2 regions of the Micromonospora sp. NPDC005194 genome follow, and region 2 is predicted to be linked to the other one. Evidence: riboswitches for the same ligand, from Rfam matches in the RefSeq annotation. Region 2 holds a riboswitch; the other holds the start of a gene.

Region 1 (15,349 bases), on a different contig from region 2:
CGGCGTCTCGGTGCACAACCCGGACCTCAAGCTCGCGACCCTCAACGGCAAGGGCCGGCTCGACATGGAGCTGACCGTCGAGCGGGGCCGGGGCTACGTGACGGCTGCACAGAACAAGCAGTCCGGCGCCGAGATCGGCCGCATCCCGGTCGACTCGATCTACTCGCCGGTGCTGAAGGTGACCTACCGCGTCGAGGCGACCCGCGTCGAGCAGCGCACCGACTTCGACCGGCTCATCATCGACGTCGAGACCAAGCCGTCGATGGGCCCGCGTACCGCGCTGGCCTCCGCCGGTTCGACGCTTGTGGAGCTGTTCGGGCTGGCCCGGGAGCTGGACGAGACCGCCGAGGGCATCGACATCGGGCCGTCCCCGCAGGACGCCCAGCTGGCGGCGGACCTCGCTCTGCCGATCGAGGAGCTGGACCTCACCGTCCGCTCCTACAACTGCCTCAAGCGCGAGGGCATCAACTCCGTTGGTGAGCTCATCGGGCGTACCGAGGCCGACCTCCTCGACATCCGCAACTTCGGTCAGAAGTCGATCGACGAGGTCAAGATGAAGCTCGCCGGGATGGGTCTCGGGCTGAAGGACTCGGCTCCGAACTTCGACCCGGCGCACGTCGTGGACACCTTCGGCGAGGCCGACTACGACACCGACGACTACCGCGAGACCGAGCAGCTCTAGTCCGCGCTGCCGCCACAACTGAGGAGCACCAAAAATGCCCACGCCCACCAAGGGCCCCCGCCTCGGCGGCAGCCCCTCGCACGAGCGGCTGATGCTCGCCAACCTGGCGACCGCGCTGTTCCAGCACGGCAAGATCCAGACCACCGAGACGAAGGCCCGCCGGCTGCGTCCGCTGGCCGAGCAGCTCATCACCAAGGCCAAGCGCGGTGACCTCGCCTCGCGGCGGCGGGTGCTGGGTGTCGTCAAGGACAAGGACGTTGTCTACGCCCTGTTCGACCAGATCGCGCCCCGGTACTCCAACCGCCCCGGCGGTTACACCCGGATCGTGAAGACCGGTCCGCGCAAGGGTGACAACGCGCCGATGGCCATCATCGAGCTGGTGGAGGAGCTTCAGGTCGCCGAGCCGAAGGTGAACAAGAAGACCGCCGCCCGCAAGGCCGCGCAGCAGGACAAGGTCGAGGCGCTCGCCCCGGCCGAGGAGGCCCCGCAGTCGGCCCCGGCCGACCAGGACTCCGAGGCACCGGCGTCGGCGTCCGGTGACACCGACGCCGCCCGCGAGGACAGCGACGAGGCCACCGAGAACAAGGCCTGATCAAGGGCAACGTCGGGCCCGGCACCCCCATCGGGGTGCCGGGCCCGACCCGTAACAGGAGGTACGAGGTGGACGAGCGGATCCGGCTGCGGCTGGACGTCTCGTACGACGGCGTTGGTTTCTCCGGCTGGGCGCCCCAGCCGACCCGGCGGACCGTCGCCGGGGTGCTCGTCGAGACCCTGGACCTGGTCCTCGGCGCGGGCACGGCGACCGGTCTGACCGTCGCGGGTCGCACCGACGCGGGGGTGCACGCCACCGGGCAGGTCTGCCACCTGGACCTCCCCGCCGAGGTGTGGCGGCAGCACGACGGACGGCTGCTGCGCCGGCTCGCGCGGCTGCTCCCCACCGACGTGCGGGTACGGGCGATGTCGGAGGTGCCGGCCGATTTCGACGCCCGGTTCTCGGCCACCTTCCGGCGCTACGAGTACCGGGTGACCGACGCCCCGTACGGCGCCGAGCCGCTACGCCGGCACGAGGTGCTGGCCTGGCCGCGACCGCTGGACCTGGCCGCCCTGAACGCCGCCGCGGCCGGTCTGGTCGGTGAGCACGACTTCGCCGCGTACTGCCGGCGCAAGGAGAACGCGACGACGCTGCGCGAGGTGACCCGGCTGGACTGGCGGCGCGACCCGGACGGCATCCTGGTCGCCACCGTGCAGGCCGACGCGTTCTGCCAGGCGATGGTCCGCAGCCTCGTGGGGGCGATGCTCGCGGCCGGCGACGGCCGTCGGGCGGTCCAGTGGCCGGGCAGCCTGCTCGACCGGCAGGAGCGTTCCAGCGAGGTGACGGTGGCCCCGGCGCACGGGCTCACCCTGGTCGCGGTCGGCTACCCGGCCGACCCGGCCGACTACGCCCGCCGCGCCGACCTGACCCGCCGCCTGCGCGTGCCCGTCGAGGGCTGACAACGGCGGCCGCGACCTCGTCCGCCCGTCGAGAAGGCTGACGACGGCGGCAGCGGACGACGACGGGTGTGCCACCGGTCGGCGGCACACCGGTCGGGCGGAGGCGCGGATCAGTCTCCGGGCAGTTCGCCGCTGCCGCTGCCGCTGCCGCTCTGGGTTCCGCCGCTCTCGGTCGGCGCTGCCGTTGGTTGTCCGGCCGTGCGGCTGTCGGCCCGCCGTTGCAGGACGCCTCGGCTGAGGTGCGCCTCGATCATGTCGAACAGGATCTCCCGGATCTTGGTGTCGCCGGACTTGACCGCGGCTCCGTCCGCGCGGACCACCAGCGCGTACGCCAGGTAGTGGCCCCGGACCTGCCAGCCGACCCGTGCCGGGGCGGTGGCCAGGACATCCGCGTCGTCGCCGGCGGACAGCCCCCGGAACCGGCCCTGCCGGTCGTCGAGGAGTTGCCGGATCCGGTCCCGGGCCCGTTCGGCGCTGACCTTGTCGGTGAGGTTGAACAGGCCGGCGGTGACCAGGTGGTCGCCGCCGGGAGCCCGCAACGTCGCCCGGACGACCTGGTTGCAGCCGAGCCGGACCAGCAGGTCGGCCACCTCGTCGGTGGCGGCGACGGCGCAACTGCCGCTGGAGTGCGTCTTGAGGATCTCGTAGGCGGGCTGGCCGTCGGCGAGCTTCAACTCCTTGCCGGGAAAGAGTTCCTTCGCGGTGAGCGGCGCCTGGTCGGTGTCCCGCGAGTCGAGATCCTGCCGCTGCGCGGAAGCGGACGCGGCGACGTTCGGCTGGTACGTCGGGGTGGCCTGTGGCGCCGGCTTGTTGTCCACCAGCAGCGCGGCGGCGCCCAGACCGCAGAGCGCGAGCAGGACCAGGACGGCCGCACCGCCGACCAGCACCTGCCAGAGTCGCCCGCCGCCGCGCCGCGCGGGCGGCTCCACCGGCTGGGCCGAGGTGTAGACCTGGCTGCGGGGGGCCGCGACCGGGGTGCTGACGCGGGTGACCGGCGGCGGCTGGGTCGACGGCAGCATCAGCTGGTTGGGTCGGGGCAGCGACGGAGCGGGAAACCGGGACGGTGAGGGGCCGGCCGGCGGAGGCGGACCGGCGCCGAGCACGGCCAGGTCGGAGCCGGGCTCCGGGTCCTCGAATGCGTCCTCTTCGGACTCGTACCGATACACCATGTCGCCTAGAGTAGGAGCCATTGTCTCTTTAGGGGGTAATATTGGGAAATGCGGTTGTGGGCCGTGTCGTGGCCGACCCGGGCCGGTGCGAGAATTGCCGGCGTGACCGGCGACCATTACTTCACCGCGCAGCCCGCCAGCGACGCGCCGGCGCGCGAAGTCGAGTTCTCTGTCGCCGACCGCGACTACCAGCTCGTCTCGGCCGGCGGCGTCTTCTCCGCCAGCCGCCTCGACCCCGGCACCGCGGTGCTCCTGCGCAAGGCCGAGCTGCCCGCCGCCGACACCACCGGTGACCTGCTCGACCTCGGCTGCGGGTTCGGCCCGATCGCCTGCGTGCTGGCCGACGTGGCACCGGCGAGCACCGTCTGGGCGGTCGACGTCAACGCCCGCGCCCGCGAACTGACCGCCGTCAACGCGGCCCGGATCGGCGCCGCCGACCGGGTCCGGGTCAGCGCACCGGACGACGTGCCGGCGGACCTCCGGTTCGCGCAGCTGTGGTCCAACCCGCCCATCCGCATCGGCAAGGACGAGTTGCACGAGCTGTTGCTGCGTTGGCTGCCCCGACTCGCCCCGGACGGCGTCGGCTGGCTGGTCGTCGCCCGCCACCTCGGCGGCGACTCGCTGCACCGCTGGATCGTCGACCAGGGTTGGCAGGTCGAGCGGCACGCCAGCCAGAAGGGCTTCCGGGTGCTGCGGGTCACCCGGTAATTGGATGTCCCTCCCGGCCCTCGCTGGGGCAGGATCCCGGCGTGGGATACGTGGACGTGGCAGCGGTCGGGCACATCCTGCCCGACGGTCGGGAACTCTTCGCCGACGTGTCGTTCCGGGTCGGTGAGGGCGCCAAGGTCGCCCTGGTCGGGCCGAACGGCGCGGGAAAGACGACCCTGCTGCGGATGGTCGCCGGTGACCTGCCGGTGCGTACCGGCACCGTCGCGCGGGCCGGCGGGCTGGGCGTGATGCGCCAGTTCATCGGCATGATCGGCGACGAGACGACGCTGGCCGACCTGGCGCTGTCGCTCGCCCCGCCACCGCTGCGCGACGCCGGCCGCCGGCTCGCCGAGACCGAGACGGCCATGCGGGCGGCCGAGGTCCGCGGCAAGTTCAGCAGCGCCGCCGGAAAGGCCCAGCTGGCGTACGCCGACGCGCTCGGCGCCTGGGGCGAGGCCGGCGGGTACGACGCCGAGGTGCTCTTCGACACCGTCGCGACCATCGTGCTCAACCAGCCGTGGGACGCCGTACGAGACCGGCCGGTGCGTACCCTCTCCGGCGGCCAGCAGAAGCGCTTCGCCCTGGAGTTGCTGCTGCGCGGCCCGGACGAGGTGCTGCTGCTCGACGAACCGGACAACTTCCTCGACGTGCCCGGCAAGCGCTGGCTGGAGGCGCGGCTGCGCGAGTCCACCAAGTCGGTGCTCTACGTCTCCCACGACCGCGAGCTGCTGGCCCAGAGCGCCGACCGGGTGGTGGCCGTGGAGGGCGGCAGCGCCTGGGTGCATCCCGGTGGCTTCGCCAGTTGGTACGAGGCGCGGGTGGCCCGGCACGCCCGTCTCGACGAGCTGCGCCGGCGCTGGGACGAGGAGCACCAGAAGCTGCGCGAGCTGATGCTGATGTACAAGCAGAAGGCCGCGTACAACGACGGGTTGGCCTCGCGCTACCAGGCCGCGCAGACCCGGTTGCGCAAGTTCGAGGAGGCCGGACCGCCGCCCGTACCGCCGAAGGACCAGGACATCCGGATGCGGCTGACCGGCGGGCGGACCGGCAAGCGCGCGGTCGTCTGCGACCAGCTGGAGCTGGACGGCCTGACCTTCCCCTTCGACCTGGAGATCTGGTACGGCGACCGGGTGGCGGTGCTCGGCGCCAACGGGACCGGCAAGTCGCACTTCCTGCGGCTGCTGGCCCGGGGTGGCACCGATCCCGACCCGGCGAACGGGCCGGTCGACGGGGCGGGCGGGCTCGCCCCGGTGACGCACGACGGCACCGCCCGGCTCGGCGCCCGGGTCCGCCCCGGCCACTTCTCGCAGACCCACGACCGACCGGAGTTGATGGGCAAGACGCTCGTCGAGATCCTGTGGCGGGGTGACGAGCACCGCACCGGGATGGACCGGCACGCGGCGATGGGGGTGCTCAGCCGCTACGAGCTGGCCGGGCAGGGCGACCAGCGCTTCGGCACGCTCTCCGGCGGGCAGCAGGCCCGGTTCCTGGTGCTGCTGTTGGAGCTGTCCGGCGCGACCCTGCTGCTGCTCGACGAGCCCACCGACAACCTCGACCTGGCCAGCGCCGAGGCGCTGGAAGCGGGCCTGAACGCGTTCGAGGGGACGGTGGTGGCGGTCACCCACGACCGGTGGTTCACCCGCTCCTTCGACCGGTTCGTGCTGTTCCGGGGCGACAGCGAGGTGGTGGAGACCCCGGAGCCGGTCTGGGACGTGGGCTGAGCGGTCGCCGGGCGGCGGTGCGTCCGGCCGGCATAGGGTGGATCTCGTGACTGAGATGACCTATCGCCGGCTGGGCGACTCCGGGCTCGTGGTGTCCGTCGTCGGGATCGGCTGCAACAACTTCGGCCGCAAGCTCGACCTCGATGGCACCCGCGCGGTCGTGGACGCCGCCCTGGACGTCGGGATCAACCTCTTCGACACCGCCGACATCTACGGCGAGCCGCAGGGCGGCTCCGAGGAGCTGCTCGGGCAGGCGCTCAAGGGACGCCGGGACGACGTGGTGGTGGCCACCAAGTTCGGCATGGACATGAACGGCCTCAACGGTCCGGACTTCGGCGCCCGGGGTTCGCGGCGGTACATCGCCCGCGCGGTGGAGGCGTCGCTGCGCCGGCTCGGCACCGACCACATCGACCTGTACCAGATGCACGAGCCCGACCCGGGCACCCCGATCGACGAGACCCTCGCGGCCCTCGACGATCTGGTCCGCGACGGCAAGGTCCGCTACCTCGGCAACTCCAACTTCGCCGGCTGGCAGATCGCCGACGCCGACTGGGTCGCCTCGTCCAACGGCCGGGCCCGATTCATCAGCGCGCAGAACCACTACAGCCTGCTGGAGCGGTCCGCGGAGGCCGAGGTGATCCCGGCCTGCGAGCGGTTCGGCCTCGGCATGCTGCCGTTCTTCCCGCTCGCCAACGGCCTGCTCACCGGCAAGTACAAGCGGGGCGGGCAGCCGCCGGCCGGCAGCCGGCTCTCCGGCGGTGGCCGGTACGCCGACCGGCTCGCCGCGGCCGACTGGGACACCATCGAGGCGATCGAGGCGTACGCGGCCGAGCGGGGTCTGACCATGCTCCAGGTGGCGATCGGCGGGTTGGCCGCCCAGCCGGCGGTGACCTCGGTGATCGCCGGCGCCACCACGCCCGAGCAGGTGTACGCGAACGCCGCCGCCGGCACCTGGGAGCCCAGCGACGACGACCTGGCGGCGCTGCGCGCCATCCTCTGAGCGCGGCGGGCGCGTGGTCGCCTGAACGACACCGGGCCGGGCCGCTCGTCGCGGCCCGGCCCGGTCGTTTCAGTGGCGCCGGAGCGCCGGTCGGTCAGTCGTTCGGCGTGGAGGCGCGGCGGCGGCCGAACAGCATGGCCGCCCCCATCGCCGCGGCGACCAGCACGAGGCCGGCCGCCGCGAACGGCCACCAGCCGGCGCCCGCCCCGCGGTCGCCGGTCCCGTCCGCGGTCACCGCGACCGGTCTGGGGGCCGGAGGTGACTGCGCCGCCCGGGCCTGCACCGTGGCGGTGGCCTTGCCCTGCAGCGGAGCGGGGGAGTTCACCGTCACCTTCCACGTGCCGGTGGAGAGCACCGGGCCGCTGCTGTAGAACCCTTGCCCCTCGGGCTGTGGCTCCAGCTGCACCGGCCCGACCCGCTGCCCGTCCGGGCCGGTGGCGGTGAGCACCAACCGCACCAGCTGGTCCAGCCGACGGCCATCGGTGTAGGTGGCCTGGATGGTGACCCCCTCGGCGCCGTCGCCAGCCACCGTCAGCTTGAGTTTGTCGGCCTGGGCGGCCGCCGGGGCCGCGGCGAACAGGGTCAGGGCCAGTCCGGCGAACACGGCGGCGACCACCTTGCGGATACCCGTCACGGACATCTCCTCACTACGGATGAGGGAGGCCCCTCCCCGACACCGTGGCGTCGGGGAGGGGCCTCGTCGGATCAGAGCTGGCGGCCCGGAGCGAGCCGGGTGACGTCGCCACTCAGTCGCCCGGCACCCTTGACGGGTTTGCCGTCGTTCGCCTTGACCCCGGCGTTGCTGGCCGGCGTTCCGCCGAGCCGCACCGTCATGGCGTCGGCGTCGCGGATCAGCACGTCCCGGATCTCCGCCTCGGTCACCAGCTTGGTGTCCGCGGCGAGCTTCCGGAATGCGGTCAGTTCCTTGAGCGCCTTGTTGTCGTTGCCCGCCGCCTCGGCCTTACGGACGGCGTCGAGCTTGTTCGTCAGATCCTTGTGCGCCTTGGCCGAGAGCCGCCCCGTCGCCTTGAACCGGTCCAGCAGGAACTGCATGTCCCGGAACGAGGTGGTGACGAAGAACCGGACCGCCGAGGTCGTCGTGTTGCCGGCCTTGTCGGTCGCGGTGACGGTCAGCTCGTGCAGGCCGAGCGGCAGCTCGTACATGGCCTGCAGGGTGCCGCTGGCGTACGCCTTGCCGTCCAGTTGGCCGACCACGGTCGCGATGCCCGAGGTCGGGTCGACGGCCTGCCAGGACACCCGAACGTCCTGGCTGTCCCCGTAGAGCTGGCCGTCGGCGATACCGGAGACCAGCAGCGTCGGCTTGGTGCCGTCGATCTTCAGGATCGCCGACTTGAGCGTCTCGGCGTTGCCCGCCTTGTCGGTGGAGCGGTACAGCAGCTCGTGCTGCCCGTCACCGGTCACCTCGACCGGCTTCGAGTACGGCGTCCACGCGCCGCCATCCAGCGACCACTCGACCGTCTTGACTCCGGAACCGGCGTCGGTCGAGGTCAGCACCACCGGGATCGTCCCGTTGTGCCAGCCGGCGTCGTTCGCCGGAGCGAACGTCGCCGTGGTGACCGGCGCGGTGGCGTCGATCTTGACCGAGACGGTCTTCGTCGACTCCACGTTGCCCGCCTGGTCCGTCGAGCGGAATCGCAGCTCGTGCGCCCCGTCGCCGCTGACCGTCACCGGAGCGGTGTAGTCGGTCCAGGTGGTGGCCCCGTCCAGCTGGTACGCCGTACCGGCCAGTCCGCTGCCGCCGGCCTCGTCGGCGGCGGTCAGGGTGACCGTCACCGGCCCGGTGTACCACCCCTCGGTGGGGGTGCCGGACACCGCCGCCGTCGTCACCGGAGCGGTCTCGTCGGTGACCACCTTGGTGCTCAGCCGGAAGTAGTCGAACGAGGCCGTCTTCGACGCCGTCTGGTTGGCGCCGAGGGTGAACAGACCGACCTTCGGGGTGGCCCCGACCGCGCTGTTGGTCAGCGCCTCCAGCGTGGTCCAGGTCGTCCCGTCGGCTGAGTACGACGCCGTGAAGGTGTTGCCGCTGCGGGCCAGCCGCAGGTGCCACACCGCCGAGGTGAGGCTTGTGGCCTCCGGCTGCGGGTTCTGGACGACGCCGCCGATCTCGCTGCGGAACTCGATCCGCCGCGTCACCGTCTGGCCGGCCTGGTTGTCCGCGATGAAGTCGAACTTCAGGTAGTTGTCGTCGTCCGCCTGCACGAGCAGACCGGCCTGCTGGTACTGCTCGTTCAGCAGGCTGCCGTCGACAGTCGTCTCCAGGGTCCAGTCGCCCGAGGGCGCGGTCTGGAGGATGAAGTTCTTCGGCCCGGTGTTGCTGGTGCCGTAGATGTCACCGTTCGGCACGTCGATCCGCAACGCGCCACCGGTGACCCGGTAACCGTTCGGGTCCTCCCGCAGGATCGCGTCCCACCGGCACTTGTCCAGCGTGTCGCCGGTGAACTCGTCCGACGGGTCGATCGGGCCGGCCGGGGCGTCCGGCGTGACCTGGAACGAGTCGAAGGCCGCGTCGACCACTGGCGCCTCGGTGCCGCCGTTGAGCGCGAAGACCCCGATCCGTGGGTTGGTGATGCCGGCGAGCGCGGCCGACCGGCCGGCCGGGGTGAAGGTCTGCCCGTCGCCCGAGAAGGCCGCGGTCAGGTTCGTCCCGTCGCTGGTGATCCGCAGGTACACGGTGTCACCCGCCGGTGCGGCGGCGTTGTCGGCAGCGTCGTTGCGCGGCGTTCCGGCCGTCTCCCGGATGAACTCCACCCGCCGGCTGCCGTTGTAGAGCAGGTCCAGCTTGGCGTAGTTGTCGTCGTCGCCGTAGACCAGCAGGCCGGCCTGCTGGTAGTTGGCCGTCACCGGCAGGGTGACCTTGGTGGTCATCTCCCAGGCGCCGCTCGGAGCCGCCTGGAGCACCAGGTTGGTGGCGTCGTTGCGCGCGCCGTAGAGGTCACCGACCCCGGTCGGCAGCCGCAGCGCGCCGCCACTGACCGAGTAGAGCTGGTTCTCCCGGACCACGCTGGTCCACCGGCCCTTGTCGAGGCTGGTGCCGTTGAAGTCGTCCGAACGCGCCCCGAAGCAGGACGTGTCCGGCGCGTTCACCCGCACCGGCACCGTGGCGTACGACTTGGCGCCCTTGCTGTCGGTCACCGTGAGGGTGGCCGTGAAGGCTCCCACGCTGGTGTACGTGTGGCTGGCGTCCAGGGTGGACGCCGTACCGCCGTCACCGAAGTCCCAGGCGTACGTCAGCGGGGTGTCGCCCTCGGCGTCGGTGGCCGTGCCGTCGAAGGAGACGGTGACCGGCACGGTGCCGGTGGCCGGGGTCGCGGTGGCGGTGACCACCGGCGGCCCGTTCTCGGTGACGCCGCGGCCGACGAAGTCCATCCAGTTGACGTTGAACAGGGAACCCGTTCCGCCGTTCGGATCGCGGGCCACGAAGTACAGCGAGCCGCTCGCGGCACCGGTGACCGGCGCGCTCACGTCCGTGTACGTCTGCCACGCGCCGGTCGCCGGAACGGTGGCCGTGGCCACGACCGGTCCGTCGACGGCGCCCGCGTGGACCTCGATCCGACCGCCGGCGGCGGCCGAGGCGGCCCGGAACCGGATCTCGGTGATGTTCGTCAGGTCCGCCGGGACGATCGACCACCAGTCGCCGTCCTCGATGAACCCGATGTTCTGGCCGCCACCTGCGGTGTCGGCCCCGGTCTCCCGCTGCACGCCGGCGTCTCCGCCGCCGGTGCCGCCCGGCACCCGTCCGGTGGCCGTGAAGTACTCGGCCTGCTTCTGCTTGGGCTGCAGGATCTCGATGTCCCGGCCGGTGAGCGCGCCGGACCCGCCGGCCCCGCCCTTGTCGGTGTAGGTGGCCTCGAAGACCGCGAACACGTTCGCCTCGGCGCCGTGCCCGGAGGCGAGCGACGTCTGGACGGTGCCGGTGCAGCCGGTGTGCTGCTCCAGCGGGTGGGCGTGCTCGTCGTGACCGAGCAGCACCTGCAGGTTCACCCGGGCGCAGTCGATCTGCCCGTCCTCGGGGTCGGTCACCTTGACCGTGTAGCGGACCTGGTCACCCCAGTTGAAGAAGCCACCGTCCGGCGGGAACTCGATGCTCACCGTCGGTGCGGTGTTGCCCACGGTGACCGGCACGTTGGCCACCGCGGTACGGCCCTTCGGGTTGGTCACGGTGAGCTGGGCGGTGTAGTTGCCCGCCGTGGCGTACGTGTGCGTCGGGTTGGCCTCGGTGGAGGTCTGCCCGTCGCCGAAGGTCCAGGCGTAGGTGAGCGCGCCGCCGTCCGGGTCCCGGGAGCCGGCGCTGGAGAAGGCGACCGTCAACGGCGCCGGCCCCGAGGTCGGGTTGGCGGACGCCGCGGCAATCGGTGCGCGGTCGCCGGCGGTGTAGTCGATCCGGTAGATGCCGGAGTCGTCGTTGTTGCCGCCGAAGCCCGTGCCCCACTCGATCAGGTAGAGCGCGCCGTCCGGGCCGAACTCGAAGTCCATCGGCCGGATCATGCGCATACCGGTGAGCAGCTGGTTGATGTCCACCAACGACTTGCCGTCGGCGGTCATCTGCATCGTGTACATCTTGTTCTGGTTCCACTCGCCGAGCAGCGCCTTGCCGTCGTAGTAGGCCGGCCACTTGCGGGTGGAGTTGAGGTTGGCGTCGTACCGGTAGGCCGGACCGCCCATCGGGGCGCCACCGCCACCGATCTCCGGGTACCGCGCGTCACCGGCGTAGCCGTAGTCGACGGTGGCCGGGACGACCGGCGGGAGGTTGGTCAGGCCGGTGTTGTTGGGCGAGTTGTTCACCGGCGCGGCGCAGTCGAACTTCGGACCGCTCGGGCCGGACGGGAACGTGTAGTCGTTGTACGCCTCGTTCGTCCCGGTGCAGTACGGCCAGCCGTAGTTGCCGGGGGTCACGACGTTCCACTCGACCAGACCGCGGGGGCCCCGGTTCGGGTTGTCCGCGTTGGCGTCCGGCCCGTAGTCCCCGACGTACAGCGTGTCGGTCTTCGGGTCGGTGCCGATCCGGAACGGGTTGCGGAAGCCCATCGCGTAGATCTCGGGACGGGTCTTCTCGGTGCCCGGCGCGAAGAGGTTGCCGGTCGGAACGGTGTACGTCCCGTCGTCCTCCGGGTGGATCCGGATCACCTTGCCGCGCAGGTCGTTCGTGTTGGCGGAGGTGCGCTGCGAGTCGTAGTCCTGACGGCCCGGCCGCTCGTCGAGCGGCGAGTACGCGTTCGACTCGAACGGGTTGGTGTTGTCACCGGTGGCCAGGTAGAGGTTGCCGGCGCTGTCGAAGGTCATGCTGCCGCCGGCGTGGCAGCAGGTGTTGCGCTGGGTGTCGACCCGCAGCACCTGCTTCTCGCTCGCCGGGTCGATGGTGTCGCCGGTCACCGTGAACCGGGACAGCAGGTTGCGGGTGACGCCGTCGTTCGGGGCGTAGTAGAGATACACCCACTTGTTGGTGGCGAAGTCCGGGTCGAGCCGGATGCCGATGAGGCCGTCCTCGTTGCCGGTGAAGACGTCCAGGTCGACGGCGGTGACGGTGCTGCCGGTGTCGGGCTTGATGATCTGCACCCGGCCGTCGCGCTCGATGTAGAAGACCCGCCCGTCGGGGGCGATGTCCAGCTCCATCGGGTTGCTTGTGTTGCTGTCCAGCGTGACCTTCTCGAAGCTGGACGTCTTCGAGGCGCCGCAGTCGGCGTCGACCACGCCGGCCGCCGTCTGGATGCCGCCGAGCAGGTGCTTGAGGAACTCGGGCTCGGCGTACGACTCCCGGGTGTGCCCGCCGCCGGTGTACCAGGAGCGGCCACCGTCGAAGTCCTGGCACCACGCGGTCGGGTGGTCGGCGCCCATCGCGCCGGCGCCCGGGGTGTAGCTCTTCTCGTCCAGGCTGGCCAGCACGTGCACGTCCGGCCGGGGGTTGGTCTGGAAGTTGTACCACTCGTCGAACCGGGACCAGCGGTCCGGCAGTTCGGCGGTGGACGGGTGGGCGTGGTCCTCCACCTTGACGGTGGCCTGCTGGTTCTGCGGGTGGTTGGCGAAGTACGCGCCGACCAGGTCGCCGTACCAGGCCCAGCTGTACTCGGTGTCCGAGGCGGCGTGGACGCCGGCGTAACCGCCGCCGGCCCGCACGTAGCGCTCGAAGGCCGCCTGCTGGTCGGCGTCGAGGACGTCACCGGTGGTGGAGAGCCAGATCACGGCCTTGTACTTGGCGAGGTTGGCGTCGTTGAACGAGGCGCCGTCCTCAGTGGTGTCCACTGTGAACCCGTTCGCCGCGCCGAGCTGCTGGATGGCGGCGATGCCGGTGGGGATGGAGTCGTGCCGGAAGCCGGCGGTCTTGGAGAAGACCAGGACGGAGTAGGGGTCGGCCGCTGCGGCCTTCGGTGCCTTCGGCACCACCTGGGTGACCGGAGCCGCGGCCTGCGCGTCTCGCGGGGGGACCTGCGCCGCGGCCGGAGCCGCCTGCGCCGGCGACCCGAGCAGGGTCGTCGAGGCGAGCGCTAGGGAGAGCAGGGTAGCGGTGAGTGGTAAACGGGTACGACGAGAACGGGACACGCCGCCTCCAATGTCGCGGTGGACAGGAATCGCGGGGGCCGGCTGCCGAAGACCGTCCCGGATGGAGCCGGCGGGGAGGCCGTGCCAGGGCGTCCCCACCGGCATTTTGTCGAATCGCTGAACAAATTAATTCTGGTGTATCCATGTCGGGCAAGATGCCGGCCGGTAACGGTTCTGCAACGGCGTGCGACATTCCGAACAGGACCGGAGAAAGTACCCCATCGATGGAGCCGTGTCCGGCCGGCGGCCGCTCCCTTGGCAGACCGGCGGAAGTGTCGTACGGTGACAAGCAAGTAACCCACGGGAGCCCGGTGTACCGGGCTGAGAGGGGGGCTGACAGCCCCCGACCGTCGAACCTGATCCGGGTAATGCCGGCGCAGGGAGGAGTGTTGCCGTGCCGTCCCTTGGACGACTGCATCTCATCACCGACACCCGACCCGGGCGTGACCCACTCACCGTGGTCCGGGCCGCCCTCGCGGCGGCCCGCGCCGACCTCGTCGTGCAGGTCCGGGTGGAGGACTCCGCGACCGATCGCGAGGCGTACGACCTGGCCGGCCGGGTGCTGGCGCTCTGCGCGCCGTACGGAGCGACCTGCCTGGTCAACGACCGGCTGCACGTGGCGCTCGCGGTGGGCGCCGCCGGTGGGCACGTCGGGGCCGACGACCTGCCGGTCGCCGCCGCCCGGCACGTGCTCGGCCCGACCGGAGTGCTCGGCGCCACCGCACGCGCGCCGCAGACGGCTGTCGAGGCGGTCACCGCCGGGGCCAGCTACCTGGGCGTCGGCCCATGCCACGCCACCAGCACCAAGAACGGCCTGCCGGATCCCATCGGGCCCGCGGGCGTCCGCGCCGTCGCCGACGCCGTCGACGTGCCGGTCATCGCGATCGGCGGGGTGACCGCCGACCGGGTGCCGGCGCTGCGGGCCGCCGGGGCGTACGGGGTGGCGGTGGTCGGCGCGCTCTCCGACGCCGCCGACCCCGCGCGGGCGACCGCCGACCTGCTGCGGGCGCTGGCGTGACGCGCACCGATGTGGCGGTGGTCGGCGCGGGCCCGATCGGACTGGCCATCGCGTGGCGCTGTGCCATCCGGGGGTTGCGCGTCGAGGTGCACGACCCGGCTCCCGGGTCGGGGGCATGGGCCGTCGCCGCCGGCATGCTCTCCCCGGTCGCCGAGGCGTACTTCGGCGAGCGGCGGCTGACCGAGCTGCTGGTGGCGTCCGCCGCCCGCTGGCCCGGGTTCGCCGCCGAACTGACCGAGGCGAGCGGCACCGAGATCGGCTACCGGACCGAGGGCACCCTGATGGTCGGGCTGACCGGCGACGACCTCGCCGAGGCACGCCGGCTCTGGGCGTACCAACAGGGGTTGGGTCTGCCGGTGACGCCGCTGCGCCCCAGCGAGCTGCGCGACCGCGAACCGGCGCTCGCCCCTCGGGTGCGCGGCGGCGCGCTCGCGCCCACCGACCACCAGGTCGATCCCCGGTTGCTGGTGCCGGCGCTGCGAACGGCCGCGCAGCGGGCCGGCGCGGTGCTCGTGCCGCAGCCGGTCCGGCGGCTGTCCGACGTGGACGCGGGGGTCACCGTGGTCGCCGCCGGCTGCGGGGCCGCCGGGCTCACCGGCCTGCCCGTGCGGCCGGTGAAGGGCCAGATCCTCCGGCTGCGCGCGCCCGGCGGCGTCGCGCCGGGCTTCCGGCACGTGATCCGGGGGTACGCCGACGGCGAGCACGTCTACCTGGTGCCCCGCGCCGACGGCGAGGTGGTCCTCGGCGCGACGGTCGAGGAGCGCGCGGACACCAGCGTCACCGCCGGCGCGGTGCTGCGGCTGCTGCGCGCCGGTGTCGACCTGCTGCCCGAGCTGACCGAGTACGACCTGGTCGAGGCGGTCGCCGGCCTGCGGCCCGCAACGCCGGACAACGCGCCGATCCTCGGGCCGCTGCCCGGCCGGCCGGACGTCCTGGCCGCCACCGGGCACCACCGGCACGGCATCGTGCTCACCCCGATCACCGCCGAGAAGATCGCCGACCTGG
Region 2 (15,349 bases):
CGCCCGCCGGTAGGTGCCGACCGACTCCCACTCGGTGACGAGTGACCAGTACCGGGGGTCGTCCAGGGCTCGGACCAACTGGCCACGCAGGTAGCCGCGGCAGGCGGCCAGCGCGGTGAGGGCGGCGTGCGCCCGTTCGGTGAAGCCGTCGGCGACATCGACGTCGACCACGAACCGGTTGGTCACCAGCACGGGGTTCCTCCTCGTAGAGTCTGAGGGATGCAGCGTACGCAGCGCCCTCTGCTGGCCCGGTTGGCCGTGGCGAACCCGACGTCGGTGTTCCTGCTCACCCTTGTGGTGGTGCTGGTGGCGTTCTTCACGCCGGGGGTGGTCGGCGGGCTGCTGACGCTGGCCCTCGCCGCCGCCCTGATCGCCCTGTTGGCGACCACCTGGCCGGTTCAGGCCCCGCAGACCCGGCTGATCCGGCTGCTGATGCTGACCCTGCTGGTCACGGTGGGCCTCGCGAAGCTGCTCTGACATGCAAGCATGCGTTTTTGACAATCATTGTCGTTACCACGGACAGTTGGGGACATGACCAACCGCACCACGTCCCGCGTCCTGGCCGCCGCGACCGCCCTGCTCGCCCTGGGCGCCGTCGCCGGCTGCTCCACCGGCGGCGCGGCCGGCGCCGATCCCCAACGGGTCGACGTGGTCGCCGCGTTCTACCCACTCCAGTTCATCGCCGAGCGCGTCGGCGGTGACGCGGTCCACGTGACCAACCTGGCCAAGCCCGGCGCCGAGCCGCACGACCTGGAGCTGAGCCCTCGCCAGGTCGGCCAGGTCACCGAGGCCGAGCTGATCGTCTACCTGAAGGGCTTCCAGCCCGCGGTGGACGAGACGGTCGCGCAGGACGACGACGCCCGGGTGTTCGACGTGGCCGGCGTGCAGCCGCTGTTGGACGCGAGCGCCGGCGGCCACAACCACGAGGGTGCGGAGGAGCAGGGCGAGGAGCAGCACGCTCACGCCAAGGACCCGCATGTCTGGCTCGACCCGACCCGGCTCGCCGCAATCGGCGACCAGCTCGCCCAGCGGCTCGGCGAGGTCGACGCGGACCACGCCGTCGACTACACCGCCCGGGCCACGGCGCTGCGCGCCGACCTGACGGCCCTCGACGGCGAGTTCACTAAGGGCCTCGCGACCTGCCAGCGGCGGGAGATCGTGACCAGCCACACCGCGTTCGGCTACCTGGCTGACCGCTACCGGCTCGAACAGGTCGGCATCACCGGGTTGAGCCCGGACGTCGAGCCCTCGCCGCAGCGGCTCGCCCGGGTCATCGAGGATGCGGAGGCGCACCACGCCACCACGATCTTCTTCGAGGCGCTGGTCAGCCCGAAGGTCGCCGAGACCATCGCCGGTCAGGTCGGCGCGAAGACCGCGGTGCTCGACCCGATCGAAGGACTCGCCGCGGGCAGCGGCTCGGACTACCTTTCGGTGATGCGTACCAACCTGCAGACCCTGCGGACGGCGTTGAGCTGCTCGTGAGCACCCCCGTCATCACCGTCGAGCACGGCGCGGTCGGCTACGACGGCCGCCCGGTGCTCCGGGACGTCTCGCTCACCGTGACCGCCGGGGAGGTGGTCGCGGTGCTCGGCGCCAACGGCTCCGGCAAGTCCACGCTGATCCGCGCGATCCTCGGCCTGGTGCCGCTCACCGCCGGCTCGATCACCCTCTTCGACCGGCCGTTGCGCCAGTTCCGCCAGTGGCAGCGCATCGGGTACGTCCCGCAGCGCCTCGGCGCCGGCGGAGGCGTGCCCGCCACCGTCCGCGAGGTGGTGGCGTCCGGCCGACTGGCCCGCCGCGGGATCCTGCGCCCGCCCGGCGCGGCCGACCGGGCCGCCGTCGACGCGGCCCTGCGCGCGGTCGGGCTCGCCGACCGGGCCACCGACCCGGTGTCCACCCTCTCCGGCGGTCAGCAGCAGCGCACCCTGATCGCCCGTGCGCTGGCCGGCCGGCCGGAGCTGCTGATCCTCGACGAGCCCACCGCCGGGGTGGACGCGGCCAGCCAGGAGGCGTTCGCGGGCGCGCTGCGCGACTTCGTCGCCGACGGCGGGACGGTGCTGCTGGTGGCACACGAGCTGGGCCCGCTGCGACCGGTGATCAGCCGGGCGGTCGTCGTCCACCAGGGCGGCGTCTGTCACGACGGCCCGGTTCCGGACCCGGCCGGCCACCACGCGGAGCCCGACCACGACCACGTGCACCCGCACGGTCCCGACGAGCCCGCCGGGCTGTGGAGCAACTGACCATGGAACTCTTCCAGTACCCCTACATGCAACGCGCCCTGATCGGCGCGCTGGTGATCGGCCTGGCCGCGCCGGCGCTCGGCATCTACCTGGTGCAGCGCCGACTGACGCTGATCGGCGACGGCATCGGCCACGTGGCGTTGACCGGCGTCGGCGCAGGCCTGCTCCTCAACCGCTCGCCGGTGCTGGTGGCGGTGATCGTCGCCACGGTCGGCGCGATCGCCATCGAGGTGGTCCGCGCGCGCGGGCGGACCTCCGGCGACCTGGCCCTGGCGCTGCTCTTCTACGGCGGCATCGCCGGCGGCGTCCTGCTGGTCGGCCTCTCGGACGCGACCAGCGCCAACCTCAACGCCTACCTGTTCGGGTCCCTGCTCTCCACCTCGACCACCGACCTGATCACCGTCGGCGTGCTCGGCGCGGCGATCCTGCTCACCATGATCGTGCTGCGGCCGGCGCTCTTCGCGATCAGCCACGACGAGGAGTACGCCCGCGTGTCCGGCCTGCCGGTGCGCACCCTCAACCTGCTGATCGCGGTCACCACAGCGGTCACGGTGACCATCGCGATGCGGGCCGTCGGAGTGCTGCTGATCAGCGCGCTGATGGTGGTTCCGGTGGCCACCGCCCAGCAGGTCACCCGGGGCTTCCGCAGCACGATGGCCGCCGCGATGGCGCTCGGGTTCTTCGCTGCCGGCTCCGGCGTCTGGGTGGCGGCCACCGCCGACACCCCGCCCGGCGCCTCGGTGGTGCTGCTGGCGATCGCCTCGTTCCTGGTGGTGGCCGTGGCTGGCGCGCTCTGGCGGGCGGTACGCCGCCGCACCGCGCCGGCCCCCGTACCGGCGCCGGAACCGCACGAGGTCGTCCTGCACTGAGCCCGATCGGCGGATGTCGGTGGTATTGGTTACCGTTGCAAGATGACCAGCGCAACAGGCTACGAGGGTTTCGACGGAGCCAGCGAGTTGCTCCGGGCCCTGTCGGCGCCCATCCGGCTGGCCATCGTCAGCGAGCTGGCCAGCGGCGAGCGGTGCGTGCACGAGCTGGTGGAGAAGCTGGGCGCGGCACAGCCGCTGGTGTCCCAGCACCTGCGGGTGCTGCGCGGGGCGGGCGTGGTGCGGGGCTCCCGCCGGGGCCGGGAGATCGCCTACAGCCTGGTCGACGAGCACGTCGCGCACATCGTGGCGGATGCGGTCAGCCACGCCGGGGAGGGATCATGAGCGAGAGCGGCGCCGCGGTGCGCAACACCCGGCAGCGCTCGGCGGTGAGCGCGCTGCTGGGCGAGATGGAGGGCTTCCACAGCGCCCAGGACCTGCACGCGATGCTCCGGCAGCGCGGTGAGCGGGTCGGCCTCACGACTGTCTACCGCACCCTGCAGGGGCTGGCCGACGCGGGCGAGATCGACGTGATGCGCCCGCCGGGCGGCGAGCACCTCTACCGCCGGTGCAGCGAGGGGCACCACCACCACCTGGTCTGCCGGGCCTGCGGGCGTACGGTCGAGGTGGCCGGCCCCGCGGTGGAGAGCTGGGCCGACCGGGTCGCCGCGCAGCACGGCTACGCCGACGTCAGCCACACCCTGGAGATCTTCGGCACCTGCCCGGCCTGCGTCCGCTGACCAGCGTGGCCGACCTTCGGTTCCGCCCGGTCCAGCCGGTGGGCGACACCGTCGCGTTCGGGGGCCTGCGGCTCGCCTGATCGCCGATCCCCCGGCCGGGCGTCGGTGGCGGGGAGCGGAGCCTGCGGCGCCCCCGGGCCGGGGTCACCCCGGCCACCGATCGACGGGTGCCGGGCGGGGACCGTTCGTGGCACGCTGTCCGGCGTGAAGATCTACGCCGATCGGTTTCCGACCGCCGTCCGCCAGTTGCTCACCGACCTGCTCGTCGTCGCCTGGGTGTACGTCGCGATCCGCGCCGCGCTCTGGCTGCACGACCTGGTGCAGAAGCTCGCCGTACCCGGGCAGAAGCTGGAGGGCGCCGGCAGTGGCCTCGCCGACAACCTCGCCGACGCCGGCGGCAAGGTCCGGCGGGTGCCGCTGGTCGGTGACGAGCTGACCGCGCCCTTCCAGCGGGCCGCCGACGCCGCCCGGGGTCTCGCCGACGCCGGCCGCGACCAGCAGCACCTGGTCGACCAGCTCGCCCTCGCCCTCACCGTCGCGGTGCTGATCTTCCCGCTCGGCCTGGTGCTCTTCGGTTGGCTGCCGCTGCGGCTGCGCTGGATGCGCCGGGCCGGATCGGCCGCGAAGCTGGCCGCCGGGCCGGCCGGGCGGGATCTGCTCGCGCTACGCGCGCTGGCCACCCAGCCGCTGGGCCGGCTGACCCGGATCGCGCCGGACGTCGCCGAGGCGTGGCGACGTGGCGACGACGACACCGTCGAGGCCCTGGCCGCCCTGGAGCTACGCCAACTCGGCCTGCGCAGCAGAGGCCGCTGAACCTGCGGTACGCCCCTGGCTTGATCCACACCAGATCGCCGATGTGGGTCTGTCCGGGCCGCCGGATGCCCCCACCTCGGCGACCTGGTGTGGATCGACCACCAGCTGCCGTCGCGTGCCACAACCTGCGTGCGGCACGCCGGCCGTTAAGGTCTTCGGGTGTTCTACTTCCTGATCGTCATCGCCGTACTGCTGCTCGGCTACGCCGCCGTCCTGGTCTCCCTCGTCCGTCGGGGCAGGAAGATCCCACCCGCGGCGTACCTCGCCCTGGCCGGGCTCAACGGTCTGATCCTGGCGGGGGTGCTGGCCTGGGCGGTCGCCCGCTGACAGCGCGCCGGGCAGCCAGGCCACGCCGCGGCGGCACGGCACGCGCAAACGCCGGCACGGCAAGCGCGGCCGGCACGGCAAGCGCGGCCAACGCGACCAGTCCGGCCGGCGCGAACAGCGGCGAGGGGCGGCCCGGCGGGCGGGCCGCAGGGGGTCAGGCCGCGGGGTCGGAGGTTACGGCTTCGGCGGGATGCGGCGGCGGACGTCCTCGGCGGTGGACGGGCCGGGCGACCAGCGGGCCACCCAGGGCAACTCGTCGGACGGGGTGACGACCCCCTCCTCCAGCCCGGCGTAGCGACCGGCGAGGATCCGCTTGGCCGCGGCGGTGTCGACGGAGTCGGTGTTGTCCCAGAGTGCCGTGAACAGCGCGTCCACCCGGACCAGGGCCTGCCGGCAGAACAGGTCGGCCAGCTCGACGTTCTCCGGCCGCGTGTCGCGCTCGGCGGACGCCCGGACGCAGACGGCGGACATCGCGAACAGCTCCGCGCCGATGTCCACGACGCGCCCGAGGAACGCCTGCTTGCGTTCCATTTTTCCCTGCCAGCGGGACATCGCGTAGAACGTCGACCGGGCCAGCTTGCGCGACGACCGTTCCACCTGGCGCAGGTGCGCGGCCAGGGGCCCGAACTCGGCGTACGCCGACGGGCTCTGGCCCTTGCCGACCGCGAGGGTGGGCAGCCACCTCGCGTAGAACGCGCCCGCACGGGCGCCGGCGCGGGCCTTGCGGCCGAGCCCCGCCTCCGGGTCGATGATGTCGCCGGCCACCGAGAGGTGGGCGTCGACCGCCTCCCGGGCGATCAGCAGATGCATGATCTCGGTCGAGCCCTCGAAGATCCGGTTGATCCGCAGGTCGCGGAGCACCTGCTCGACGTTGGCCGGGCGTTCGCCGCGGGCGGCCAGCGAGTCGGCCGTCTCGTAGCCGCGCCCGCCCCGGATCTGGATCAGCTCGTCGGCGATCTTCCAGGCCATCTCGCTGGCGTACAGCTTGACCAGCGCCGCCTCGATCCGGATGTCGTTGCGGTCATCGTCGGCGAGCAGGCAGCACAGGTCGAGCATGGTCTCCATGGCGTACGTGGTGGCGGCGATGAAGGAGAGCTTCTGGGCGACCGCCTCGTGCTCGCCCACCGGCCGGCCCCACTGGACGCGGTCGGCGGCCCACCCCCGGGCCACGTTCAACGACCACTTGCCGGCGCCCACGCACATGGCCGGCAGCGAGAGCCGACCGGTGTTCAGCGTGGTCAGGGCGATCTTGAGCCCCTTGCCCTCACCGCCGATGACGTTCTCCGCCGGCACGAACACGTCGTGGAACCGGGTCAGGCTGTTCTCCAGACCACGGAGGCCGACGAACTCGTTGCGCCGCTCCACGGTGATGCCCGCGCTGTCGCCGTCCACCACGAACGCGGTGATCCCGCCGCGCCGACCCTCGGCGGCGGGCACCCGGGCCATCACCACCAGCAGGGTCGCGACGATGCCGTTGGTGGCCCAGAGCTTGACCCCGTTGAGTCGGTAGCCGGTGCCGTCCTCGGTCGGCTCGGCGGTGGTGGCGAGCCGGGCCGGGTCGGAGCCCACGTCCGGCTCGGTGAGCAGGAACGCGGAGACCTCGCCCGCGGCGAGCCGGGGCAGGAAGCGCTGCTTCTGCTCGGCGGTGCCGAACATCTTCAGCGGCTGCGGCACCCCGATCGACTGGTGGGCCGAGAGCAGCGCGCCGATCGCCGGGCTGACCGAGCCGGCCAGCATCAGCGCCCGGCAGTAGTGCAGGTTGCTCAGCCCGAGGCCGCCGTACTTGCGGTCGATCTTCATGCCGAACGCGCCGAGGTCGGCCAGCCCGTGGAACACGGCGTCCGGAATGGAGGCGTCCCGTTCGATGGCCGCGCCGTCCACCTCGGAGGTGAGGAAGGCGCGGAACCGACCAAGGAACTCCTCGGCGCGGGCCACGTCGTCCGGGTCGGAGCGGGGCCAGGGATCGATCAGGTCGAGCCGGAACCGCCCGAGGAACAGCTCCTTGCCGAAGCTGGGCCGATCCCAGGTGGACTCCCGGGCGGCCTCGGCGACCTGCCGGGCCTCCTTCTCGGAGACCTGCCCCGCCTCCGCCGGCAACGGCCCGGTGCTGCCCGGTGTGACGCTGCCGGCTTCGGAGTCGGGGCCGTCCGGTGCCGGTCGGCCATTCTGCGTCGTGGTCACGGCTGCCCCCTCGAACCTCGGTTGCGGCTGCGTCGACGTGCGCGACTACCGTCACGCTACCCCCGGTTGTTACCCAGGGGTAGCGCTGCGTGCGGATCGTCTGCTCGCTGCTCCGGCGGGGTCAGCGGCCGCTGAGCGTGTCCGGGTCGTCATCGTCGTCGTCGATGTCGTCGTCCCCCCAGTTGCGGCGGGCGAACGGCAGGATCACCCAGAACAGGAGGAACCAGAGCCCGGCCAGCGCGCTGAGCAGGAACGCGATCGGCCGGTCCAGCACGAAGTCGGTGATCAGCAGGACCGCGCTGACCATCGCGATCAGCATGAAGGCGAGGCCGCCGGTGGCCATCCGGTGCGCGAACCGCACCAGCTCCGGCTTGCGCCCCTGACGGAACAGCGCCCGGTGGAACGCCACCGGCGAGATGATCATCGCGGTGGCGGCGGCCGCGGCGAGCAGCGCGACGATGTAGACGTCCCGCTGGAACTCGCTGGTCCGGGTGAACCCGTTGCTGAACGGCAGGGTGAGCAGGAAGGCGAAGAGGATCTGCACGCCGGTCTGGGCGACCCGCAGCTCCTGCAACAGGTCGGCGAAGTTGCGCTGCCAACGCTGCTTCTCGGTCTCCTTGGACACGCGCTACCTCCGGTCAGACGGTACTGCCGGCGGTCCCAGCCGCCGGCAGCAACGCCAATGCCCCACACGGCCGAGCGCGAAACAGGCTCACGACACGTTCCGGCCATCTCCCCGTCGCCCGCCGGTCATCGCCCGGTCGCCACGCCGTCGCCCGCCCGCCCCAAGCCGAGCCGCCCGCGCCACCCGCCGTGCCGTCGCCCGCCCGCGCCATGCCGAGCCGCCCGGGTCGCGCCATCGCCCGCGCCGCCGGGGGTCAGGAGCCGCGGCGGATCCGGCCGGCGTATCTGGCCTCCAGGGCCGTGTTGTGCGCGTCGCCGTCCGGGATGTTCGCCGACAGGTAGACCGGGGGCCGCTCCCCCGCCGCCAGCAGCCGGGCGACGACCTCCACGGTGATCTGCTGCGCCAGCAGCGCCGCCGTGATCGAGGAGACCGCGCCGACCGCGCCACCGCCGGGCAGCGGCAGGGTCGCGTCGCCGTACGGTGCGCCGTTGTCGAGCACCACGTCGGCGAGGTCGGCCAGCTTGCGCCCGGACGGGTGGCGGGACGTCATCCGGCCGGAGTGCTGCGCCGAGGTGATCGCCACCAGCGGATGACCATGCTCCTTGACCAGCGTGGCGAACTCGACCATCGCGCCGTTGACCCCGGAGTTCGACGCGAGCACGAAGACGTCGGCAGCCTGTACGGGGGCCAGCTCCCAGAGCCGGTGCGCCACCGCCGGGTCCCGCTCCAGCAGCGGCCCGAGACGATCGGCCGGTTCGCCGCCGAGCAGCACCAGGTCACGCAGCGCGATCCGGTTGGTGGGCACCAGACCACCCGCCCGACCGGCGATCTCCATGGCGAGGGCCTCCGAGTGCCCGGTGCCGAAGGCGTGCACCACCCCGTCGGCGCGTACCGCTTCGGCGATCAGATCGGCGGCCCGCCCGACCGCATCCCGCTGGCTGGCGGCCACCCGGCCGATCGTCTCGGTCACCACGGCCAGGTAGTCCTCGGCGCTCACACTCATGCGTCCTCCGTCGTCCGGTTGCGGGCCATCCACTGCACCGCGAAGTCGACCGCCGCCCGCTGGCGTACCAACCTCCCCGTCCCCGCGCCCACCGGGCCGCAGCGCACCGCCCCGGTGGCCTCCAGGTCCCGACCCAACGCGCCGAAGTCGCCCGCGTCGAGCCGGGGCGTACACCCAGCAGGCGCAGCTGCGCGGCGAGCGAGCGACGGGTGTCCGGCCCGCCGGCAGGTGCCGTCACGGCGCTCCTCCGCCCGGCGCCGGCCCACCCGGCGCCCGTCTGCCCGGCGTTCGTTGGCCCGGCGCTCGTTGGCCCGGCGCGTCTCGGCACGGCACGGCTCAGGCCGTCCCGGCGATCCGGGCCAGGACCGCCTCGGCCAGCGCGGCGGGTGCGGCGTCCGGAATCCAGTGGCTCACCCCGGGCAGCGGTACGAAGCGGTAGTCACCTGTGACATTGGCCTCGCACGCCTCGGCGGCGGTCCGCCCGATGGCGACGTCCCGGTCGCTCCAGACGTAGGTGGTGGGTACCGCGACCGGGCCGACGCCGGCCAGGTCGGCACGGGACATGGCCCGGTACCAGTTCAGGGCGGCGGTGAGCGCACCCGGCTCGCGCATCGGGTCGGCGTAGCGGTCCACCCGGGAGGCGTCACCCACCCCGCCGAGCATCTTGCGCAGCGCCGTCGCGTGCCACGCCAGCAGCACCTTCTCGGCCTTGCCCGGCTTGCGGAACAGCGCGATGTACGACGAGCGCGCCTTCTGCTGGCCGTCGGTGGCGAGAGCGTGCGCCATGGCCGCCGGATGCGGCACGGACACCGCGGTCAACGTACGGACCCGCTCGGGGTGCGCGGCGGCCACCGCCCAGGCCACGATCGCGCCCCAGTCGTGGCCGACCAGGTGGACGGCGTCCACATCGAGCGCGTCGAGCACCGCCACCACGTCGGCGACCAGTTCCGGAATCCGGTACGCGACCACCGCCTCCGGCCGGGCACCCGGCGAGTAGCCCCGCTGGTCCAGCGCGTACGTGCGCAGCCCGGCGGCGTGCAGTGCCGGCACGACGTCGTCCCACTCGCCGCTGTGCTGCGGGAAGCCGTGCAGCAGGAGGACGGGAATGCCGTCGGCCGGGCCGCCGGTGCCTATCTCGAACGTGAGACCTCGCGCGTCGACCTGCATGATCGGCAGCCTACCCAGCCGGCCGAGCGCCGGCCCTGATGCGCGGGCGGCCGAATGCCCTGCTGGGCCGTTACCCCTGGTCGGTGCTAGCGTCACCGAGACAACTTCACATCCGACAGGGGAGCGCACAGCGCTGAGAGTGCGGGCACGCCCGCAGACCCTCGAACCTGATCTGGGTAATGCCAGCGCAGGGAGTTCGGTCGACCTCCAGCCGCGCCGTGAGTCCGGTGCCACCGGGCGCGCGGCGTGCGTCTTCTCCTGGTTCGTTCCACTGAACTGGGAGCACAGCATGGACAACACCACCAGCCGTTGGCGCACCATCGACATCGTGGTCGCCTCGGTGATCGCGGTCGCCTTCGGCGTCATCTTCTGGGCCTGGGGCCTGGTCTGGAGCGCCACCGAGGGCGCGTTCGCCTTCTTCCCGCCCGCGCAGACGCTGATCTACGGCGTCTGGCTGCTGCCGGCCGTCGTCGGCGGCCTGGTCATCCGCAAGCCCGGCGCCGCGCTCTACTGCGAAACGGTGGCCGCGGTCGTCTCCGCGCTGCTGGGCAGCCAGTGGGCCGGCACGGTGATCCCCCAGGGCATCGTGCAGGGCATCGGGGCCGAGCTGGCGTTCGCCGCTTTCCGGTACCGGTCGTACCGGCTGCCGACCGCCGTGCTGGCCGGCGCGCTGACCGGTCTCAGCGCGGCGCTGTTCGACTTCTTCGTCTGGAACGTCGACTACGCGCTGGGCGACTACCGCATCCCGTACGCCCTGCTCACCATCGTCAGCGCCACGATCATCGCTGGCGTGGGCGGCTGGCTGCTCACCCGCGCCCTGGCCAACACCGGCGCGCTGGACCGCTTCCCGGTAGGCCGAAACCGCGCCCTCATCTGAGGGCGCGACTGTCCCCGTGATCAAGAGGTTTGCGTCAACGGAAGCCGGAATTCTGACGCAAACCTCTTGATCACCGGCGGGGAGACGGCGGGGAGACGGCGGGAGGACGGCCGGGAGTGGCAGGGAGTGGCAGGGAGGGGGTGTTGGGTGGGCGGGGTACTGCTGCGGGGGTTCGGGTGGCGGCATGCCGGGCGGCGGGCCTGGGCTGTGCGCGGGGTGGATCTGCGGGTCGAGGCCGGAGAACGGGTGCTGCTGCTCGGGCCCTCGGGGGCCGGTAAGAGCACCCTGCTCACCGCGCTGGCCGGGCTGCTGCCCGAGGATTCCGGTGAGCAGGAGGGCACCGTCGAGATCGACGGGCTCGACCCCCGTAAGGCGCGGGAACGGGTCGGCATCGTCTTCCAGGACCCGCAGACCCAGCTGGTGATGGCGCGCAGCGGCGACGATGTCGCGTTCGGGCTGGAGAACCGGGGCGTGCCGACGGACGAGATCTGGCCCCGGGTCGACGAAGCGCTGCGGCGGGTCGGTTTCCCGTACCCTCGCGACCGCAGCACTGCCGCGCTCTCCGGCGGCGAGCAGCAACGCCTGGCCCTGGCCGGCGCGCTTGCCCTGCGGCCCGGCCTGCTGCTGCTCGACGAGCCGACCGCCAACCTCGACCCGGACGGGGCCGCCCTGGTCCGGGGCGCGGTGGCGGGCGCGCTGGACGCCGACACCACAGTGATCCTGGTCGAACACCGGGTCGCCGAGGCGCTGCCACTGGTCGACCGGGTGGTCGTCCTGGAGCCCGGCGGCGGGGTCCGCGCGGACGGGACGCCCGAGGCGGTCTTCGCCGCGCACGGCGCTGCCCTCGCCGCCGAGGGCGTCTGGGTGCCCGGTCACCCCATCGCGCCCCGCACGGCCACCGCGGCCCCCGGCGACCTGCTGCTCACCGCCGACCGGCTCGGCCTGCCGCCCCGGCTGGGCCCCACCGACCTGGCGGTACGCGCCGGAGAGGCACTCGCCGTACGCGGACCCAACGGCGCCGGCAAGTCCACCCTGGCGCTGCTGCTCGGCGGCCTGCTCAAACCGGGCGCCGGCCGCGTCACCGCCTCGGCCGAGTTGGCCGGCGCCGACCACCGCGCTCCCCCGCACCGCTGGCGAGCGCCCGCGCTGGCCCGACGGATCGGGTCGGTCTTCCAGGACCCGGAGCACCAGTTCGTCACCGGCACCGTCTTCGACGAGCTGGCGCTGGGGCCACGCCGGACGGGTCAACCCGAGGCTGCCGTCCGGGAGACCGCCGCGGGGCTGCTGGACCGGCTGCGGCTGACCCGACTCGCGGCCGCCAACCCGTACACCCTCTCCGGTGGGGAGGCGCGGCGACTGAGCGTGGCGACGGCCCTGGCCACGGCGCCCCGCCTGCTGATCTGCGACGAACCGACCTTCGGGCAGGACCGGCGGACCTGGCGGGAGCTGGTCGACCTCTTCGCCGACCTGCGGGACGCCGGGCACGGCGTGGTCACGGTCACCCACGACCTCGACTTCGTCGCCGCGCTCGCCGATCGCACGGTCACCCTCCAGCGGGCACCGGACGGCGCCCGGTGATCAGCATCGAGCCGATCGCCGCGCCCGGCGCCCCGCTGGCCCGGCGCAACCCGGTGGCGAAGGTGGCCGCCGCGCTGGTCTTCTCGTTCACCCTGCTGGCGACGCTCGACCCGGTGGCGCCGGCGATCGCCATCGCGGTCGAACTGGCCGTCCTGCCGCTGTTCGGCGTCCGCTACCGGATGCTGGCCCGGCGGGCCCTGCCCCTGCTGCTCAGCGCCGCCGGCATCCTGGTCACCCTGGTGCTCTTCGCCGCCGACCAGTCCGGCCGGATCCTGCTGGACGCCGGGCCGGTGCTGGTGAGCACCGGCGTGCTGCGCACCGCTCTCGGCCTGGTGCTGCGGGTCTTCGCGGTGGCCCTGCCCGGCGTGATCGTCTTCGCCACCACCGACCCGACCGACCTGGCGGACGCGCTGATCCAGAACGCGAAGGCGCCGGCGCGGTTCGCCGTCGGGTCGCTGGCCGCGTTCCGGCTGGTGCCGCTGCTCGGTCAGGAATGGCAGATGATCAGCATGGCCCGGCGGGCACGCGGCGTCGACGCCGGACGCAACCCGGTGGCGAAGCTGCGGCTGTTCGCGTCCACGGCGTTCGCGCTGCTGGTCGGGGCGATCCGCCGGGGCACCCGGCTGGCCGTCGCCATGGACGCGCGCGGCTTCGACGGCGACACACCCCGTACCGTCGCCCGACGCCAGCGCTTCGGCCTCGCCGACGCGCTGCTGATCGCCGGGGCGGCCGCGCTGGCCGGAGCAGCCCTGACCACAAGCGTGCTCCTCGGCACCTTCCGCCCGCTGATCGGCTGAGCGGGCCGCTCAGCCAGTCGAGACGATCCGCACCACCTCGGTGATGCGGTGGTCTCCTGCACTGCGCAGGCCACCACATCACCGACATTGGTGCCACCGCCCCGACGGGTCGGGTCGGTCAGCTCCGGCGGAAGGCGTACCGGCGGGGCTGGCCGGCCCGTTGGCTGCGGCCACCGCCCGAGCGGTTACCGCCGGCCTGCGGTGGCCCGGCCGTCGGTGCCGTCGGTCGCCCGGCGGTCTTCGGCAGATCGTCCACCGTCGGCGCGTCGACCGCCGCCGGCACGTCGACGGCCAGCGCCGGCTCGACCAGCGCCGCAGGCAACGCGGGCTCCACCGGCGCCGCCGGCTCGGTCAGCACGGCTGGCAGCGCCGGCTCGATCGGTTCGACCGGGAGGTCGGGGCGGGTGGGTGGGAGCGGGCCGTGGCCGGCCGCCGGGTCGGTGCCCAGCGGCGTCGGCGCGGGCGTACGGGTCTTCTTCGGATTGCGCCTGGCGGGCATCCGGGCCTCCTTCGGTGCCGACCTTCCCGGCGGTCCCGCGCTCCCGCGGTCGGTCGGATCGGCTGGTGACCGTGGCAACGCGACGGTCGAATGGGAAGGGACTGCTCACCGGGGATCGGGCTGGGTCAACACCGCCGAACGGTGGACGGAGACGCGCGACGCCCGGGAGCGCACGGACCGCGATCGCGGGGCGGCGGGCCGGCTCGGGAAGTGGGGCGTCAGTTACGCATGCCCGAACCCTAACCACCGCCCGATGAGACGCGCACCCGAATTTCCTGGCACGATCGGCGCATGCTGATCGCGTTCTCGATCACTCCGCTCGGTGCCGGCGACTCCGTGGGTGACCTGGTTGCCGAGGCGGTACGGGTGGTCCGCGAGTCCGGGTTGCCCAACCGGACCGATGCCATGTTCACCACCGTCGAGGGCGAGTGGGACGAGGTGATGGCGGTGGTGAAGCGGGCGGTCGACGTGGTGGCCGCGCAGGCGCCCCGGGTGAGCGTCGTCCTGAAGGCCGACGTTCGGCCCGGGGTCACCGATGCGCTCACCGCGAAGGTGGCGCGTGTGGAGGATCGACTGGCCCAGGGGTGAGCGTGGCTGCCGGTCGAGGTGTGGACGCGCCGGGCGAACGGGCCGCGACCAGGCGGTGACCCGCCGTGGGACGACCCGCCCACGATGCCGCGCGCCGCGATACGGTCGCAGCAGGATAGTTCGACGGCGAGAGGTGGCGGCACGAATGGCTGAGCAGGCGACGGCGCAGATCGGCGTGACCGGGCTGGCGGTGATGGGCCGAAACCTGGCCCGCAACCTGGCCCGCAACGGCTTTACCGTGGCGGTGCACAACCGGTCGCCGGAGCGCACCCGCAGCCTCGTCGCCGAGCACGGTGACGAGGGCTCCTTCGTGCCCGGTGAGTCGATGGCCGACTTCGTGGCGTCGCTGGAACGGCCCCGCGCGGTGATCGTGATGGTCAAGGCCGGTGCGCCCACCGACGCCGTGATCGACGAGCTGGTGCCGCTGCTGGAGGAGGGCGACATCATCGTCGACTGCGGCAACGCCCACTTCGCCGACACCCGTCGCCGGGAGGAGTCGCTGCGCGCGCAGGGGCTGCACTTCAGCGGCACCGGCGTCTCCGGTGGTGAGGAGGGCGCGCTGCTCGGGCCGAGCATCATGCCGGGCGGTTCCGCCGAGTCGTACGCCAAGCTCGGGCCGATGTTCGAGAAGATCGCCGCCCACGTGGACGGCGTGCCGTGCTGCATGCACGTCGGGCCGGACGGCGCCGGGCACTTCGTCAAGATGGTGCACAACGGCATCGAGTACGCCGACATGCAGCTCATCGCCGAGGCGTACGACCTGCTCCGGTCCGGCCTGGGCGCGAAGCCGGCGGAGATCGCGGAGATCTTCCGCGACTGGAACAACGGCGAGCTGGAGTCCTTCCTCATCGAGATCACCGCCGACGTGCTCGCGCACACCGACGCGGCGACCGGCCGCGCGTTCGTCGACGTCGTGCAGGACCGGGCCGAGCAGAAGGGCACCGGCCGGTGGACGGTGCAGAGCGCCCTCGACCTGGGCATCCCGATCACCGGGATCGCCGAGGCGACGTTCGCCCGCTCGCTGTCCGGGCACGTCGACCAGCGCGAG

What was found. Region 2 has a riboswitch for thiamine pyrophosphate ahead of ABZU53_RS20825 (ECF transporter S component). Riboswitches for the same ligand answer to the same signal wherever they lie in the genome.
Region 1: another riboswitch for thiamine pyrophosphate. It lies ahead of thiE (thiamine phosphate synthase); the one in region 2 lies ahead of ABZU53_RS20825 (ECF transporter S component).

What each region holds. Positions count from the first base shown of each region.
Region 1 covers NZ_JBEXIA010000047.1:27,129-42,477, forward strand. Annotated here, with positions in the region: gene ABZU53_RS28550 (DNA-directed RNA polymerase subunit alpha) at 1-682, shown strand, start outside; gene rplQ (50S ribosomal protein L17) at 717-1,274, shown strand; gene truA (tRNA pseudouridine(38-40) synthase TruA) at 1,343-2,173, shown strand; gene ABZU53_RS28565 (hypothetical protein) at 2,284-3,342, opposite strand; gene ABZU53_RS28570 (methyltransferase) at 3,445-4,050, shown strand; gene ABZU53_RS28575 (ATP-binding cassette domain-containing protein) at 4,092-5,771, shown strand; gene ABZU53_RS28580 (aldo/keto reductase) at 5,809-6,771, shown strand; gene ABZU53_RS28585 (hypothetical protein) at 6,866-7,405, opposite strand; gene ABZU53_RS28590 (ThuA domain-containing protein) at 7,477-13,326, opposite strand; TPP riboswitch at 13,617-13,726, shown strand; gene thiE (thiamine phosphate synthase) at 13,721-14,344, shown strand; gene thiO (glycine oxidase ThiO) at 14,341-15,349, shown strand, end outside.
Region 2 covers NZ_JBEXIA010000024.1:80,028-95,376, reverse strand. Annotated here, with positions in the region: gene ABZU53_RS20895 (antibiotic biosynthesis monooxygenase) at 1-192, opposite strand, end outside; gene ABZU53_RS20890 (hypothetical protein) at 220-477, shown strand; gene ABZU53_RS20885 (metal ABC transporter substrate-binding protein) at 532-1,482, shown strand; gene ABZU53_RS20880 (metal ABC transporter ATP-binding protein) at 1,479-2,240, shown strand; gene ABZU53_RS20875 (metal ABC transporter permease) at 2,243-3,109, shown strand; gene ABZU53_RS20870 (metalloregulator ArsR/SmtB family transcription factor) at 3,152-3,451, shown strand; gene ABZU53_RS20865 (Fur family transcriptional regulator) at 3,448-3,846, shown strand; gene ABZU53_RS20860 (hypothetical protein) at 4,051-4,659, shown strand; gene ABZU53_RS20855 (hypothetical protein) at 4,819-4,986, shown strand; gene ABZU53_RS20850 (acyl-CoA dehydrogenase family protein) at 5,161-7,167, opposite strand; gene ABZU53_RS20845 (DUF6328 family protein) at 7,289-7,792, opposite strand; gene ABZU53_RS20840 (SIS domain-containing protein) at 8,046-8,795, opposite strand; gene ABZU53_RS20835 (AAC(3) family N-acetyltransferase) at 8,792-9,061, opposite strand; gene ABZU53_RS20830 (alpha/beta fold hydrolase) at 9,132-9,962, opposite strand; TPP riboswitch at 10,070-10,174, shown strand; gene ABZU53_RS20825 (ECF transporter S component) at 10,252-10,839, shown strand; gene ABZU53_RS20820 (ABC transporter ATP-binding protein) at 10,987-12,417, shown strand; gene ABZU53_RS20815 (energy-coupling factor transporter transmembrane component T) at 12,414-13,214, shown strand; gene ABZU53_RS20810 (hypothetical protein) at 13,333-13,713, opposite strand; gene ABZU53_RS20805 (MTH1187 family thiamine-binding protein) at 14,005-14,301, shown strand; gene gndA (NADP-dependent phosphogluconate dehydrogenase) at 14,447-15,349, shown strand, end outside.